Regions from separate parts of the Paenibacillus sp. FSL H8-0332 genome, predicted to be linked through region 1. Evidence: predicted binding sites of a transcription regulator. Region 1 holds the regulator's gene; the other holds the start of a gene.
The links. Region 1 encodes LexA, which represses DNA repair genes until DNA is damaged. Its sites were predicted from a motif close to CGAACATATGTTCG; they were not measured.
Positions count from the first base shown of each region.

Region 2: NST43_RS32570 (putative DNA modification/repair radical SAM protein) is a predicted target of LexA. The motif match lies at 2,297-2,310, and genes of this name have one in related genera.

Region 1 covers NZ_CP150145.1:3,791,428-3,794,841, reverse strand. The annotation lists gene NST43_RS16375 (hypothetical protein) at 1-262, shown strand, start outside; gene NST43_RS16370 (DUF4359 domain-containing protein) at 278-640, shown strand; gene NST43_RS16365 (hypothetical protein) at 733-954, shown strand; gene NST43_RS16360 (hypothetical protein) at 1,066-1,287, shown strand; gene NST43_RS16355 (L,D-transpeptidase) at 1,385-1,723, opposite strand; gene lexA (transcriptional repressor LexA) at 1,913-2,539, opposite strand; gene NST43_RS16345 (LysM peptidoglycan-binding domain-containing protein) at 2,737-3,153, shown strand; gene NST43_RS16340 (DUF896 domain-containing protein) at 3,263-3,414, shown strand, end outside.
Region 2 covers NZ_CP150145.1:7,420,841-7,424,254, forward strand. The annotation lists gene NST43_RS32565 (TIGR03915 family putative DNA repair protein) at 64-939, opposite strand; gene NST43_RS32570 (putative DNA modification/repair radical SAM protein) at 939-2,252, opposite strand; gene NST43_RS32575 (hypothetical protein) at 2,447-2,638, shown strand; gene NST43_RS32580 (glycoside hydrolase family 3 C-terminal domain-containing protein) at 2,949-3,414, shown strand, end outside.

The DNA.
Region 1 (3,414 bases):
TACATATAAGATTATGCTTTCGCTGATGCTCATCCTGGCGTTGATAGGTCCGGTGGCTGGGGCGGAAGGAGTGGCTGTGCCTGCGGAGACCCGAGAGAGGCTTATGGAGCAATATGGGCTGGATGCACCGGCTCAGCCGGTGTGGGATTGGAGCAGCATGGATATCGGAGGCAGTGGAATTGTAGATGGGATGCTGTTCGTGTGCCGGATGATGATGAATCCACTGGGGGTCATGTTGCAAGAGATGCTGTATATTCTGTAGTTGAGGGGGAAAAGAATGAATTCGCGTTATGATACGCCGAGTCCTGCACGCAGAGTCCGCAGAAGATCGGGCGGTAAATCGTTACTGGTCCTTATCCTTGTTGTTCTGGTTGTGATGGCTGTTACGAATCCGGGGAAGGAAGCATTCAGTGAATATTCTGTAAAGAATCTGGAGAATACGCTTGATCAGGAAATAGGCGACGGAATTACCAAGCTGGTAGCCCAGCCTGTAGTTGAGTCATTGACTGAGAGGGATAACTACATTTTATTCTCTGTATTCAGTGTGCCGGACCTTAAGAATACCGATTTTTTTAGCGGGGATGGCGGGGCTACTAAGAAATATATTGGATTGTTCAAAATCCTTTTTATCAAGCTGTAAATATGGTTTACATATTGTTCCATAACCCGGTATAATTAAATAGATTGTTGCGGAATCTTTATATCATGGTTGTGGAACAAGGAGGAACGAAGTTGAATACGGCTTATAAAGTACTGTCCAGTGATGCTGATCTATTCGCTGCCGCACTGGCACAGGTACAGGTCTACGTCGTTCAGCTGGTTGATGGCAAACCGCATGTGATTGCTGATTATGCCGGACCTGTACAGAAATGGACACCGGAGTACATAGTGCTGGCCGGAATGACTTATAGACGCGATGAATTTGAATTCCGGGTACGATTGAACAAGAAGTGAGCAGATTCGCTGCCCGCTAACCGCTGCTCCTAACATTACTGCCGAATCACACAATCTTCTACGGTACATTCAGCATCTCTTATACTATCCAAGTGTAAAAGAGGTGTTAAGATGACCCAAAGAGAACGCAACAGAATCCGCAGAGCCATTAATGTGCTGCTTACCCAGAGAGCGATCCTGCTGGAGCGGCTTGAAGAAATCAATGAGAATCTGCGCAGTGTGCCTAGAGGTTCGCGGGCCAGAAGAGAGCTATTGGCGGCCAGAGCCTCCATCCGTGAAGCCATTCGCCTGAATACAGCTGCCATTCGCTTGTTACGGAGTGTGCTGCTGTAATCTGTATCCGCCCTGGTGGCTGAGATGATGCGTACAAGACACCCCTTCGGGGGTGTTTTTGTCGTGAGATCCGGGAGCAGCAGGTTGCAGCTGCGGTCTATTCTCTAATCGTAACACGCGTGCCGATAGGTACGGTGGCGGCCAGAGCCAGAACATCTGCGTTATACATACGGATACAGCCGTGAGAGACCATGTGGCCGATGGAGGACGGGTCGTTGGTTCCGTGTATGCCGTAATGCGGCTTGGACAGACCCATCCAAAAGGCACCGAACGGGCCGCCCGGATTGGGCTGCTTGTTAATGATGGTGTACTCGCCTACTGGCGAGACGGTTAACATTTTGCCGATGCCGACAGGGAAGCCTCTGGTGACAACGTCATTATCCAGCAGGTACAGCATACGCTGTGACAGATCGATGATAATTCGATAATTGGGCATACAGATCAGCACTCCTTTAATATCAGGATATGTGCGGAGCCGTACAGCGGTTCACAGAAAAAGTGGCAAAAAAGCCGTATGCGAACAAATGTTTGCATACGGCTTTTTTGCCACTACGCTAAGTGAAATAAACAGAAAACAGGCTGCTTCGCATGGTGCGGAGCAGCCTGTTCTGAAGCGGGGAGTAGATTAGTGGATATCGCGGAATAATCCGATGACCCGTCCCAAAATCGTAACGCGGTTAAGGCGAAGAGGCTCGTACGCCGGATTCTCCGGCTGCAGCCTGATATGATCCCGTTCCTTGTAGAAGGTCTTAACAGTTGCTTCATCTTCTTCGGTCATCGCTACAACAATATCGCCGTTGTCGGCAGTCTGCTGCTGGCGCACGATGACATAATCCCCGTTCATAATTCCGGCATCCACCATACTGTCACCAAGGACAGATAGCATAAATACCTTGTTATCGCCTACATAATGAGCAGGCAATGGGAAGTAATCCTCAATATTCTCTGTAGCTGTAATAGGAACACCAGCTGTAACCTTACCCACTACCGGGATGCGGGTGACGGTCTGGACGAATTGATGCACATTCTCTGAATCTTCCTGCCCGAGTAACTCAATGGCACGCGGTTTCGTAGGGTCGCGCCGGATCAGGCCCTTCTTCTCAAGCCGGTCCAAGTGACCATGCACGGTAGAGCTGGAGGCCAGGCCGACAGCCTCGCCAATCTCGCGGACGGACGGAGGATAACCCTTGCTGCGGACTTCATTACGTATAAATTCCAGGATCGCCAGCTGACGACTAGAAATCTTTGACATCGGAATCAACCCCATATACTATGTTTGGGAAAATTATAACATAGAACTTCCGTTCGTACAAACATAAGTTCTAAAATGAGGAAAATAAGAGAGTGAAAATAAAGAGAACAAACGTTCCGAAAAAACTATTGATCGAAACACATGTTCGTGTTATATTATTTTCGAAAGCAAGAACATGTGTTTGGAGGATGATGATCATGTTAAAGTATAGTACATACAACAGCATCTATAATAATGAGGATATCAAGGTGTCCGCTCCCGGTAATCCAACTGCTCATAATTATGTAACCAAGATCAAGGATGCGATTCTTCATAGTCTCGCTGCGCTATCATCACTATTCCGTCAGGTCAGCCTGATGAAGATGGTTCTGGTGCTGATGCTTGTTATTTCGGGATTCACTGTGGTGGGGAATGTTTTTGCCGGTTCGGTCTCTTCCATGAAGCCAGATAAGCGGATCGTAGTCGAACGAGGGGATACCTTATGGAGCCTTGCGTTAAGTAACAAGCCTGAGGACATGAAGACAGCCGTATATATAGAAGGAATAATGAAGACGAATCATTTGGAGAACAGCGTCATTAAGGCCGGAGATATTCTGATTTTACCTTTATACTGAAGGAATGAAGCAGACTAATGATCGACTCAAAGAGCTTTCAGGGGGTAGACCTTGACAAGCTCTTTTTCTCATGGCAAAGTTAAAATGAATTTAGAGGGAGGGAAACGTATTGAATATTGACGAATTGGTCGCACGCATCAATGAACTGGCACGCAAAGCTAAGAACGGCGGCCTGAATGAAGAGGAATTGGCCGAACGTGCCAAGCTCCGTGAGATTTACCTGGGGAATATCCGCAGCAACTTTCGGGCCCAGCTTAATAC
Region 2 (3,414 bases), 3.6 Mb from region 1:
TAATTATAGCATCTTAGGCGGTTAGAATCCATGTAGAATAAACCGTTTCCATTCATCCCCCACTTAAAGAAGATGGGAGAATTCTGTCAACTGGGGGTTAAAAGCAGCGGGGAGGGAACCGGCTGTCCTTGAATCCTCCGGCTGCAATGCCTTTTTCCGCTGCCCCGTGGTAAGTACAGGCACACCGCCCCTCCCGTTCATCTCCACCATATGCTTCCAGTAGCGCTTCGGCATTAAGGAGGAACGCAGCCGGTCGTTGCGGCGCTCCTTGATGCCGATGGCATTATAGAAGCCGGTCCATAAGCGGCGGTACGCTTCCTCCGTCTCATCGGGCTCGGGCGGGGTCCACCCGCTTAACGGTACGATGGCCTCCCGCCCGGGCTCATGAATCAGCGCAGCCCCGTGCGTCTGATCATAGATCATGAAGCTCTCCCCCTGGAACCGGTCGCAGAAGTGCTCCTGAATCACAGGAAGCACATAGCCCTGCGGCTCAATAACTGCAGCCATGACCGGGCCGTATACAGAGAAGCGGACGAAGCCTGTATACAGATGCGCTTCATGCCGGAGCTGCTGAACGGCCTTCATCAGACTATTAACGGTGTCATCGGCCAGCATATTCATGACCTTGCGGCCATGCCGGAAGCCAAGATACAGGAAGTTCAGCAGCAGCATTTCTTTATCGGGGGCGGAGCTCCAGAAGCCCAGACGCACCAGCTCCTCGGCTTCGCGGCTGATCCGCAGCGGCAGGGACTTCAGTACCCGCGCTGCCTTGTCCTTGTCGGTCTCAATCCATTTCGCTTCCAGCAACAGGTCTACTTCCCCACCCTCAGCATGAATCGCCAGCGGAATCTCCTTCCAGGCATAGCTCTCAAATACACAACACAACAGACCCTCGAAGCTTCCGTCATAGGTGTACGCCAGTGCGGACGGCTTGAACATCAGGCCTTCGCCCCCTTCTTGAGCAGGTTCCAACCATCTGCTGCCGGTAGTGCTGACAGGTTGAAGTCGTCAAATAGGGTTAACTGCTCAACTTGCGGCGGCTGATTAGGTGCCAGTTCCTGCCCGGACATGAGTGAGCGAAGCAGCGTATGCTCGCTTACCTTCAGCCCTTCCAGCGGTTTGTCTTTGCAGGTGATGAAGAACTGGGCACGCTTGAGGACCACTCCCAGCTTCTTCAGCGCATGGAAATCTAGCGATCCGGCCCGTCTGGCCTTAACGATCCGCTGTGCACTTCTTACGCCGATGCCGGGTACACGCAGCAGCATTTCGTACGGGGCGCGGTTGATCTCAACGGGAAATTGCTCCCGGTGGTTAACGGCCCAGCTGCATTTGGGGTCCAGCAGCGGGTTGAAGTTCGGCACGGCCTCATCCAATAATTCATTCGCCTTGAAGCCGTAGAAGCGCAGCAGCCAATCGGCTTGATAGAGCCGGTGTTCCCGCAGCAGCGGCGGCTTGGTGTCTAGGGCGGGTAGGAGGGAGTCCTCTACTACAGGGGTGTAGGCAGAGAAAAACACACGTTTGAGTGCATATTTGCGGTATAAGCCTTCCGTCAGATTAAGGATCTGGTAATCGGTATCGGGCGTTGCCCCCACGATCATTTGGGTGCTCTGTCCAGCCGGAGCGAAGCGGGGTGCGTGATTATACCGGACGATATCGGAGCGGTTCTCCTTGATCCGGCTTGTGATCAGCCCCATCGGCTTCAGGATGGACACCTTGCTCTTATCGGGGGCGAGGCGTCCGAGACTCTCCTGCGAGGGCAGCTCGATGTTGACGCTCATGCGGTCGGCGAGCAGACCCAGTCTGGACAGCAGGGCTTCGTCTGCTCCAGGGATGGCTTTTACATGAATATAACCGTTGAAATGATAGACATTGCGCAGCAGCTCAAGTGCGGCGATTAACTGCTCGGTGGTGTAGTCCGGATTGCGCATAATACCTGAGCTGAGAAATAGTCCTTCTATATAATTACGGCGGTAGAATTGCATGGTGATATCTGCGATCTCTTCGGGGGTGAAGGCTGCCCGGCGAATGGGGTTAGATTTGCGGTTGATGCAATAGGCACAATCATATACACAACCGTTAGTCATTAGCACCTTCAGCAGTGAGATACAGCGCCCGTCCGCCGCGAAGCTGTGACAGATGCCCATCGCGGAGGTGTTGCCGAGCGTCCCGGCCTGGCCCTTGCGGTCAGAACCGCTTGAAGTGCAGGCCACATCGTATTTGGCAGAAGCGGTCAGAATCTCTAGTTTCTCCATTACATCCACGGTCTCAATCCCCCTCATATGAGTGCATTATATACCGAACATACGTTCTTGTCAAAAGCATAAACCGCCTCCCTGGCCGCCTGCAAAATGTATGCGCATTCCTTCTTGTGCTATAATAGAAATTGATGGTTCATGGAATGAGGAATCATACGGTTATTGAAAATAGGGTTAGGAGTGTTGCTGAAGTGAGAGGATATAACATATGGCGGCCCATCATGCTGATTGCGGTTGCGCTGCTGACAAGACAGTTAGTGACAAGTATTTGCCTTATGTTCGGCATGTCGCAGGAATCGGCAGGCAGTGTAGCCATGCTGGGTATGATCGTTGCTGCTCTTATTATGTACAACCGCATGATGAAGGGCCGCCGCCGCAGATAAAATAAATAGAAGATCCGGCCGTATCTCTTCAGGCGGAGCGGATTGCATAGGAACAGGCTTGAAAGACGCCCGCACAGGTGTCTTTTTATTTTAGTATTGTCTTTTTCACTAAAAAAATTTATGCAGACAGATGCGCATCCCGGCAATCCGGCAAGCGGTGCTTGAATAATATGGCTGGAGCTTATATCCTTAGAAGGATATGCTATATGAAGGACCATACAGATTCAAGGTAACGTACATCCCTATTGGGAGGGCGTTATCTATAGAATCAACCCACAGCATGGGAAATGAACATACAGGAGGAAACCAATTGAGTACACAGAACATTGGAGTGCCGTTAGAGGGTTTTGCAGAATTTAGCCGGACGGTAGCCGCAGAAGGTGCGGTACTGCTGAAGAATGAGGGACAGGTGCTCCCGCTGGGTAACGGTGAGAGCGTTGCTGTTTTTGGCAGAATACAGGTGAATTACTACCGCAGCGGTACAGGATCGGGCGGTAGCGTTCACGTTGCATATACGACGAATCTGCTGGATGGACTGCGCAGCAAGAAGAACATTAGCGTGAATGAAGAGCTGGCTGCAGCCTACGAGGCCTGGATCGGGCTTAACCCGTTCGATGACGGCGGCAAGGTATGGGCTGCGGAGCCGTGGAACCAGAAGGAAATGCCGCTTACGGACGAGCTGGTGAAGCAAGCACGAAGCCAGTCAGCCAAAGCGGTTGTGGTTATTGGACGTACGGCGGGTGAGGATCAGGATAATGCCGATACCGCAGGCAGCT